One region of the Mesorhizobium sp. RCAM 05104 genome, then DNA from elsewhere that is predicted to be linked to it. Evidence: predicted binding sites of a transcription regulator. Region 1 holds the regulator's gene; the other holds the start of a gene.
What was found. The regulator PhoB, encoded in region 1, activates phosphate uptake and scavenging genes when phosphate is short. The targets are predictions, from matches to a motif close to TGTCATNNANCTGTCAT.
Positions count from the first base shown of each region.

Region 1 (5,050 bases):
AAGGATCGGCATCATGGGCGGCGTCATGCTTGGTCTCGGCCGCGCGCTCGGCGAAACCATGGCGGTGACCTTCGTCATCGGCAACGCGCATCGGATCAGCACCTCGCTGTTCGCACCGGCGACCACGATCTCCGCGACCATCGCCAATGAATTCACCGAAGCCGTCGGCGATCTCTACACGTCTTCGCTGGTGGCGCTCGGCCTGATCCTGTTCGTCATCACCTTCCTGATCCTTGCCATCGCACGCTACATGCTGATGCGCATCGACGCCCGCACGGGAGCCTGACCGATGTCGACAGCCTCATCGCTTCACCAGAGCCGCAAGAGGAAGAATGCCGTGATGATGACGCTGTGCGTCATCGCCGCGGGCATCGGACTTGCCTGGCTGGCGCTCATCCTCGGCGCGCTGGTCTACAAGGGCACCGCCGGCCTGTCCCTCGACGTCTTCACGCAGATGACGCCGCCACCCGGCGACGCCGGTGGGTTGCTCAACGCCATCTACGGCAGCGTGGTGATGACGGTCATCGCCGTCATCGTCGGCACGCCAATCGGCGTGCTTGCAGGAACCTACATGGCCGAATACGGCCGCTTCTCAAAACTCACCACGGTGGTGCGTTTCATCAACGACATCCTGCTGTCGGCGCCGTCGATCATCATCGGCCTGTTCGTCTACGAACTGATGGTGCGGCCGATGGGGCATTTCTCGGCCCTTGCCGGTTCTGTCGCACTCGCCATCCTGGTCATTCCGGTCGTCGTGCGCACCACCGAAGACATGCTCAACCTGGTGCCGAACGCCTTGCGCGAAGCCGGCACCGCGATCGGCGCGCCGCGCTGGGTTGTCATCAAGTCGGTGGCCTACCGCGCCGCTCTTTCCGGTATCGTCACAGGCATATTGCTGTCGATCGCCCGTATTTCGGGCGAGACCGCGCCACTGCTCTTTACAGCGCTCAACAACCAGTTCTGGTCGAGCAATCTCAACGCGCCGATGGCCAGCCTGCCGGTGACCATCTTCCAGTTCGCTCTCAGTCCTTACGAGGAATGGCAGCAACTGGCCTGGACCGGCGCACTCATAATCACATTGACGGTTCTCGCGCTCAGCATCTTTGCTCGCAGCCTGACCGGACGCAGAGAGGACAAATGAGTCAGATGTTGTCTCCAGACATGACGATCGCCGCCGAGGCAACCGCCAAAGCCAAGATCGAGGTCAAGAACCTCAACTTTTACTACGGTCAGAGCAAGGCGCTCAAGGGTATCACCCTGTCGCTGCCCGAGCGCAGCGTCACCGCCTTCATCGGGCCCTCGGGCTGCGGAAAGTCGACGCTGCTGCGCGTCTTCAACCGCATCTACGAGCTCTACCCGAAACAGACCGCCGAGGGCCAGGTGCTGCTCGACGGTCAGAATATCCTTGACCGGTCGCAGGATCTCAACCTGCTGCGGACCAAGATCGGCATGGTGTTCCAGAAGCCGACGCCATTTCCGATGTCGATCTATGAGAACATCGCTTTCGGCGTCAGGCTCTATGAGAAGATCAGCAAGTCCGAGATGGACGGCCGTGTCGAGCAGGCGCTCAAGCGCGCCGCGCTGTGGACCGAGGTCAAGGACAAGCTCAACGCCAGCGGCCTCAGTCTTTCGGGCGGCCAGCAGCAGCGGCTCTGCATCGCCCGCACCGTGGCGGTGAAGCCGGAAGTCATCCTGCTCGACGAGCCGGCTTCGGCGCTCGATCCGCTGTCGACCGCCAAGATCGAAGAGCTGATCGACGAGTTGCAGGCCGACTACACGATCGTCATCGTCACCCACAACATGCAGCAGGCGGCACGCGTCTCGAAGCAGACCGCCTTCATGTATCTGGGCGAACTGGTCGAATTCGACCGCACCGAGAAGATCTTCACGTCGCCCCGCGAGAAGCGCACGCAGGACTACATCACCGGCCGCTTCGGCTGAGCTCAGACATACGAGGACTAAGATCATGGGCGAACATACAGTCGCTTCTTTCGACGAGGATCTCGGACAGATCAGCAGGCTCATCAGCGATATGGGCGATCTCGCCGGCTCGATGGTCGGCGGCGCGACCAAGGCGCTTTTGAATTCCGACAACGCCCTGGCACAGCGCGTTGTCTCCGACGACGCGATCATGGACGCGCGCCAGCGCGAACTCGACGACCGCGCCATCACATTGATCGCCAAGCGTCAGCCGATGGCCGACGATCTGCGCCATGTCGTCGGTTCGATCCGCATGGCCGGCGACCTCGAACGCATCGGCGATCTTGCCAAGAACATAGCCAAACGCGTCGGCACCGTTGGCCTCAGCGTCACGCCTCGCGACCTTTCGCACTCGATCGATGCGATGGCGCAACTGGTGCTGATCCAGGTGCAGGGTGTGATCGAGGAATATGCCGCCGCCGACGCGGCGGCGCTGGCCAAGCTCAGGAACGACGACGAACGCATCGACGTCAAGTACACGTCCGTGTTCCGCGAACTCCTGACCTACATGATGGAGGATCCGCGCAACATCACCGCGTGCACGCATCTGTTGTTCTGCGCCAAGAACCTCGAACGCATCGGCGATCACGTGACCAACATCGCCGAGAATGCGTATTATGTTTTGACCGGCACGCAGCTGCCCGCCAATCGCCCGAAGCAGGACGAGACGGCAATGTCCGCGCCGGCGGCATGACGACAGGGGTGAGCAGCCGATGATCGCGCCACGCATCATGGTGGTGGAGGACGAGGAGCCGCTGGGTGTGCTGCTCCGCTACAATCTGGAGTCAGAGGGTTACCAGGTCGAGGTGGTGACGCGCGGCGACGAGGCCGAGATCCGGCTGCAGGAGAACGTCCCCGACCTTCTGGTGCTGGACTGGATGGTGCCGGCGGTTTCCGGCATCGAACTCTGCCGGCGGCTGAGAATGCGCCCCGAGACCGAGCGGCTGCCGATAATCATGCTGACCGCGCGTGGCGAGGAGAGCGATCGCGTGCGCGGCCTTTCGACAGGCGCCGACGATTATCTGGTCAAGCCGTTCTCGACACCGGAGTTCATGGCCAGGGTCAAGGCGCTGCTGCGCCGCGCCAAGCCGGAAGTGCTGTCCAGCGTGCTCAAGGTTGGCGACATCGTGCTCGATCGTGAGTCGCACCGGGTCTATCGCAAGAAGAGCGAGATCCGGCTCGGACCGACCGAATTCCGCCTGCTGGAATTCATGATGCGCCACCCTGGCCGCGTCTTCTCGCGCAGCCAGCTGCTCGACAATGTCTGGGGCGAGACAATCTATATCGACGAGCGCACGGTGGACGTGCATGTCGGCCGGTTGCGCAAGGCGGTCAACAATGGCCGCATGCCCGATGTCATCCGCACGATCCGCGGGGCGGGTTACGCGATCAGGGAAGACTAGGGACAGTCCGGGCTCAAACCTGCCGGACGACGGTGCCGATCACATTGACGAGAAGGCGCGCCGCGGTCAGGGCCGACAGGCTGTCAATGTCGGCGGGAGGATAGAGTTCGACAAGGTCGAATCCCGCGATCCTGGCCCGCCTGCCGAGGCCCGCGATCAGATCGATCACCTGGGTGTAGGTGAGGCCGCCGGGCGAACGCGCCGCCACGCCCGGCATGATGCCGGGATCGAGGCCGTCGCAGTCGAGGGTTACGACGACCCGCGCCCCTTCCGGAATATGCCGGAGAGCGGCTTCGACGCCCTGGGCGTGAACCTCGCGGGCCGTTACAAGGCGGCTGCCATAGCGCCGTGCCGCTTCGATTTCGGTGAGGCGCGCGCTGCCAACGCCACGGATGCCGACCTGCACGATGCCGGCGACATGCGGCATCTCGCTCGCGCGGCGCATCGGGTTCGAATAGCCGTAGCGCTCGCCATGCACCTCGTCGCGCCAGTCGATATGGGCGTCGATCTGCAGGATCCAGACCGGCCCGTGATCCGCAAAGCCGGCGAGGAAGGGGATGGGCACGGAATCGTCGCCGCCGAGCAGGATCGGTACGGCCGGCAATGCCAGAACCTGACGCGTTTTCGCCTGGATTCGAGCCCTGTTGCCGGTATTGTCATGCATGGTGGTCGGGATGTCGCCGGTGTCGATGCAGCAGACCGGCTTGCCGTCGAACAGCGGGCCGCCGAGATCGAAATCCCAGTGCTCGACGAGCGTGGCATCGCCCTGACTCGCAACGCGGATGGCGTCGGCGGCCAAGGCATAGCCGCGGCTGTCCTCGCCGGGATAGGTGCTGCCGTGGCCGGCTCCGAAGATCACCGCGCGCGGGATACGGCCATCGGCAAGCCAATCGGGAAAGCCGAGAAAGGGAGGCGAGGCGGTCATTTCTTGGTGGTCCTGATGATGGTTTAGCTGAAATTTCAGTGTTGAGGGTGCGGGATGATGAGCATTGGCTGGGCGTGTCGAATTAGACAGCATCCTAACAGTTGGCGCGCCTAACTGACATCATACCCATCGTGAAGCCCGGTTCAGGTCGACCGGTCGTTCAGAATATGCGCTGATCCTCAGGCAACGTTCTTTCCGGCGCCCGTTCGTGCTTGCGCGCCCGGTGCGAAAATCTCCTGGTCGACGAAGGTCAGCGCGCGCATGGCGCAGCCTTCGCGGATCAGCGGCAGTTCGTTCGGCTCGGTGTCGAAGGAAATCGATTCCGAATGCTGGCCTCCGGCGGTCTGGGCTATGGCCTCGCGCAATGCCGGCTCGATCAGGTCGAAGGCCGCGGCGCTGACACCGACCATGGCGACGGGTGCCGGATCGATCAGCGCGAACAGGCTGCCGAGGCCGTAGCCGAGCGCTTCGCCGGCCTTGCGATAGGCTTCACGCTCGGGCCCCGCGCTGTCGCGGGCCGCGGCTGCCAGAGCGCGCATGTCTGCGTCGCTGACATCGGCAACCGGCTCGGTGTCCTCGCCCAGCTGCCTTGCGTTGCGCCAGATGGCGTAGTTGCCGGCATAGGCCTCGACGCAGCCGCGTCGCCCACAGCGGCAGAGCGCGCCCCTCGGCTGGTGGATCATGTGACCGAACTCGCCGCCCGAGGAATGGGTGCCGGTGAACAACTGACCCTTCAGCACCA
Region 1 covers NZ_CM185033.1:4,425,071-4,430,120, forward strand. Annotated here, with positions in the region: gene pstC (phosphate ABC transporter permease subunit PstC) at 1-286, shown strand, start outside; gene pstA (phosphate ABC transporter permease PstA) at 290-1,141, shown strand; gene pstB (phosphate ABC transporter ATP-binding protein PstB) at 1,138-1,941, shown strand; gene phoU (phosphate signaling complex protein PhoU) at 1,967-2,674, shown strand; gene phoB (phosphate regulon transcriptional regulator PhoB) at 2,694-3,383, shown strand; gene AC56QP_RS21700 (agmatinase) at 3,397-4,308, opposite strand; gene AC56QP_RS21705 (ROK family protein) at 4,488-5,050, opposite strand, start outside.

Region 2 (5,050 bases), 1.6 Mb from region 1:
CTCTCATGATTTTCCCCCTCCCCATTTGCGGCCTCACCCCTTGGCAGCATATAGCAAAAGTCTTCCGATGGCATTGCCCGCTGCGGCAGGGTCGTCCTGATTTCGCGGAGAGCGGTGTTGAGAGCCTGTGTTCGTCTGTGTCTGTTGCTGGCCGCCCTGCTGGCCTTGCCGCTCGCCGCCCGTGCCGACTGGAAGCCGGTCGAGAAGGTCGAGACCTACGCCATATCAGGCCAGTCCGGGCCGGAGCTCTATCAATCGATCGGCGAGAACGGCCCCAAGCTCGGTGTCGTCCGTGCCATCGCCCACACCAATTTCAAGCTGACCTGGACCAGGGACTATCAGGCACGAGCCGAAGCCTGCGTGCTGGTGTCGGCGAGGCCGAAGCTCATCATCACCTACACCTTGCCCAGCCCGTCCGCGCCCCTGCCGCCAGCCATCCAGAAGAACTGGGAGGTTTTCATCGCCGGCGTCAGCGCCCACGAGAAGGTGCATGGCGAGACCATCGTCGACATGGTGCGCAAGATCGAGGCGGCGACCGTTGGCCTCAGCGTTGCCGACGATCCCAAATGCAGCAAGATCCGGGTCGAGATGACCAAGCGGCTGTCCGAACTGTCGCAGGCGCAGCGGCAGGCCAGCCGCGATTTCGATCGCGTCGAGTTCGGCCAGGGCGGCAATCTCCAGAAGCTCATTCTCGCCCTGGTGAATGGCGGCTAGAAACACATCGTGCCAAGGGCCCGCCCGGCCCCTACCGGCTAAGGTCGAGCGCGGCGGAGAGATCCCCCATCGGCGGCTGGTCGTTGTTGCGCAGTGCCTTGTCGCGGGCGACGATGCCGGGAAGCACCGGCAGGTCGTAGCGCGCCGTGATGAAGCGCAGGATCGACGTCGTGTCATATTGCGTGTGGTCGACGGTACCCATCTTCGCATAGGGCGAGATGATGAAGGCGGGGATGCGGTTGCCCGGCCCCCAGCGGTCGGCCTTCGGCGGCGCGACATGGTCCCAGAAGCCGCCATTCTCGTCATAGGTGACGACCACCAGCATGTGGCTCCATTGCGGGCTTTTCTCGAGATGCGAGACGACATCGGCGAGATGCTGGTCGCCGCTTGCCACATCGGCATAGCCACCATGTTCGTTGAGGTTGCCCTGCGGCTTGTAGAAGGTGACGGCCGGCAGCTTGCCGTCGTCTATGTCCTTGATGAACGCAGCGCCGTCCATGCCGCCATCCCGCAAATGCTCGACCCGCGCGGCGGTGCCAGGCGCGTAAGCCGCGAAGTAGTTGAACGGTTGGTGGTGGAACTGGAAGTTCGGCACCGGCGTCGCGTTCTTGCCGTCGAGCGTTGCCTGCCAGGCGCCGGCATACCAGGCCCAGCCGACGCCCTTCAGCGACAGCAGGTCGCCGATGGTGATGTCGTGCTGCGGCGGCAGCGTGCTCGCCGCGGACGGATCGGCCAAGGCCGGATCGCCGCCCGCGGCCGGCTTGTTGTTGCTCGGCTGATAGGGCGGCTGCATGGTGTTGACGGCATGGAAGTCGGGCGTGATGGCGCCGTCATTGACGAATTTCGGCGCGCCGCCAAGCGCCGAGGCCGGCGAGTTGTCGGCGACCTTCAGCGTCGTGCCGTCGGCCTCGACGACGGCGATCTGGCCCTTTACCGGGCTCGTATCGGCATTGGGATAGACTGGCACGCAGGCGCAAGCGAGCATGAAATGGTTGAGGAAGGAGCCGCCGAAGGCGCCCTGGAAGAAATTGTCGGCGAGCACGTATTTCCTGGCCACCGCCCACATCGGCAAACCGGAGCCGTCATAATGGCCCATCACCAGGCTGCCTGAATCGGCCCAGGCGACGAACTTGTCGTTGTGGCCGCCATCGATCTGCATCTGCTCCTGGTAGAAACGGTGCCAGAGATCGCGCGTGATCACCGAGGTCTGTTCGTTGAAGCCCTTGGGATCGTCGATGGCGAAGCTGGCATTGGCCAGGTGCGCCGACTGCTCCTCGGTCACCGGCGGCGTCACCCCCTTGGCGGTCAGGCCGCCCCAGGCCGGCGGCAGCTCGGCGAGCGGCTTGCCGTCGCGGTCGAGCTGGCGCACCTGGCCGGACGACAGATTGGCCAGGCCGTTGGCGCCGGGAAAGCCGCCATAGAGATTATCGAAGCTGCGATTCTCGGCATAGATGACGACGACGGTGTCGATCTTGTCGTAGTTGGGGGGCGCTGCGGAAGCGGTGACCGGAACGGAGGCCAGCGCCGTGCCGGCGAGGCAAAGCGAGGTAAGGAACTTCAGCGTCGTCATCGGGTTGCCTCGTGGCTTGGGGGATGGCTGGAGGGGCAATGCATGGTCGCTCGACGAGCCATGGATGAAAACGTTAGATCGGTGCCTTGTCACCTTTGTGACATTTGCCTTGCCTGCGAACACGGTTGCGTGAGCGGGCAGACCGGTCATGAATCCGTAGCAGTGCGGCCTTAAGTCCCGGGCGAAAAGGCGGACCGGACGACATGGCGGCAGGACAATGGAAGAGGATCATCATCGCCGCATCGATGCTCGGCAGCGCCGCGATTTTGTCGGCAAGCATTGGCCGCGCCGGGACCGGCAGCGTCCATCCCGGGCCGATGTCGCGGGCCGATGCCTTCGCCAGGGCGCAGGCCCTGACGGCGCTTGGCCGTAAAATGTTCTTCGATCCGTCACTGTCTGCCTCGGGCAAACAGGCCTGCTCGTCCTGCCATGACCCGCATCATGCCTTCGGCCCGGCCTCGGCGGCACCGGTCGAGATGGGCGGGCCGCGTCTCGACCGGCCGGGGTTGCGCGCCGTGCCTTCGCTTCGCTACCTGCAGGCGGTGCCTGCCTTCACCGAGCATTTCCATGATTCCGAGGACGAAGGCGACGAGAGCGTCGACAACGGCCCGACCGGCGGCCTGACCTGGGACGGCCGCGTCGACCGCGGCAAGGATCAGGCCAAGATCCCGCTGCTGTCGCCATTCGAGATGGCCAACAAGGACGCCGCCGCCGTCACCGTTGCCCTGCGCAGGGCCGCCTATGCCGATGCATTCAAGGCTGCTTTCGGCGACGACGTGTTCGACCACCCGGACGACGCCTTCGACGCCGCCGCCGAGGCGCTGGGCACCTTCGAGCAGAGTGCCGCCGACTTCTATCCCTACTCCAGCCGCTACGACGCCTTCCTCGCCGGCAAGGCGACGCTCACGGCGCAGGAACTGCGCGGCCGCGCGCTGTTCGAGGACGAGACCAAGGGCAATTGCGCCAGCTGCCATCTGAGCGAACCCGCCAATGACGGCGAACCGCCGCAGTTCACCGACTATGGCCTGATCGCCGTCGCCGTGCCGCGCAACCCGGCCATATCGGCCAATGCCGACCCCGCTTATTTCGATCTTGGCCTGTGCGGACCGCTGCGCACCGACTTCCTCGGCCGGGCGGACTATTGCGGCCTGTTCAAGACGCCGACGCTGCGCAACGTCGCGCTGAGAAAGAGCTTCTTCCACAACGGATACTTCCACACGCTGCGCGACGCGGTCGCCTTCTATGCCAGCCGCGACAGCGATCCCGGCCGCTGGTACCCGAAAAACGCCGATGGCACGGTGCGCGAATATGACGATCTGCCAAAGGCTTACTGGCCCAATCTCAACCAGGATCCGCCCTTCGGCGGGAAGCCCAGCGACAAGCCTGCACTGACCGACCCCGAGATCGATGCCATCGTCGCGTTCCTGCAGACGCTGACGGACGCGGACCAGCAGGCCGAGCCGGTACCGGCGAATTGAATCCTTGCCGGTTGGGCTGGAAGAACCGCAAGGACCTTCCTGCCGGAATGGCCAGGAACCGGTAGCGGCCCCCTAACTCCGCCAGACCGCCAGATCGGCCAGGATCCGCGCCTTCAACGCTGGGTCGGCGTAGCTCGCATGCACGGATGTCGCGGCGAGCTGGCGGATGGTTTCGCTGTCCCAGGCGAAGGCCTCGGCGCAGGCGGCATAGGAGGCTTCGAGCGTGGTGTCGAGCAGCGACGGATCATCGGTGTTGATCGAGACGAGGACACCGGCCTTGCGAAGGGCGTCGAGCGGATGTTCGGCAAGCGACGGATAGACGCCGAGCGCCAAATTGGAGATCGGACAGACGCCCAGGGGAATCCGCTTGCGCGCCAGCAAGTCGACGAGCTCCGGGTCCTCGATCGACCGCACGCCGTGGTCGATACGGTCGGCGGCCAGCAGCTCGATCGCGTCGCGAACACCTTCCGGGCCGCTCGACTCGCCCGCATGGACGGTGCGCCGCAGGCCCGCCGCGCCGGCACGGCGAAACGCCTCGGCGAAGCGCGGTCCGGTGCGGCCGGCAGCCGCTTCGTTGCCGTCGATCGACAGGGCAACGACGCGCTTGTGCCTGATCGCGCTCAGCAACTCCACCAGTTCGATCGCTTCCGCCGCCGACTGGGTGCGAAGCAGGCTGACGCAAAGTCCGACCGGCGGGTGTCCGTCCTGCTCGGCGGCCGCGAAACCCGCATCGAATGCGTCGATCATCCGGGGGATGTTCTTGTGCCAATGCGGCCAGTGCGTCGGGTTGACGATGACGTCGGCGTAACGCACGCCGCTTCGGCCCATGCGCTGCGCGAACTTGTAGGCCGTGGTGGCGAGTTGCTCGCGCGTCCGGAATGTGCCGCACAACCAGTCGAGCATCTCGAGGAAGCTCTTGAGGTCATGGGCTTCGAAGAGCCTGTCGCGCGGCGCACGCAGCGGAATGCCGGCCTCCTCGCAGTTCCTGATCACATCGTCGGCCTCGAAGCAGCCCTCGACGTGGATATGCACTTCGGCCTTCGGCAGTCCGATGAAGTCGGTCAATGACGCCTCCCATATTGGCAAGCGTCATCAAATCATGAAACGACCGGCCCCCGTTTCAAGAAATGATTGAAAGAATTGCGCGGCGCTGCACGGGAGCTGGTTCCTCTCCCCCACGAAGTGGGGGAGAGGTGGCTCGGCGAAGCCGAGACGGAGAGGGGCCGCGCCCTACGAAAGCCCCCTCTCCGTCCGCTTCGCGGCCACCTCTCCCCCGCCTCTGGCGAGG
Region 2 covers NZ_CM185033.1:6,028,661-6,033,710, reverse strand. Annotated here, with positions in the region: gene AC56QP_RS29525 (hypothetical protein) at 1-7, opposite strand, end outside; gene AC56QP_RS29520 (DUF922 domain-containing Zn-dependent protease) at 118-714, shown strand; gene AC56QP_RS29515 (acid phosphatase) at 746-2,284, opposite strand; gene AC56QP_RS29510 (cytochrome-c peroxidase) at 2,530-3,762, shown strand; gene add (adenosine deaminase) at 3,835-4,827, opposite strand.
Region 2: the regulator PhoB is predicted to act here: its motif matches at 2,372-2,388, upstream of AC56QP_RS29515 (acid phosphatase).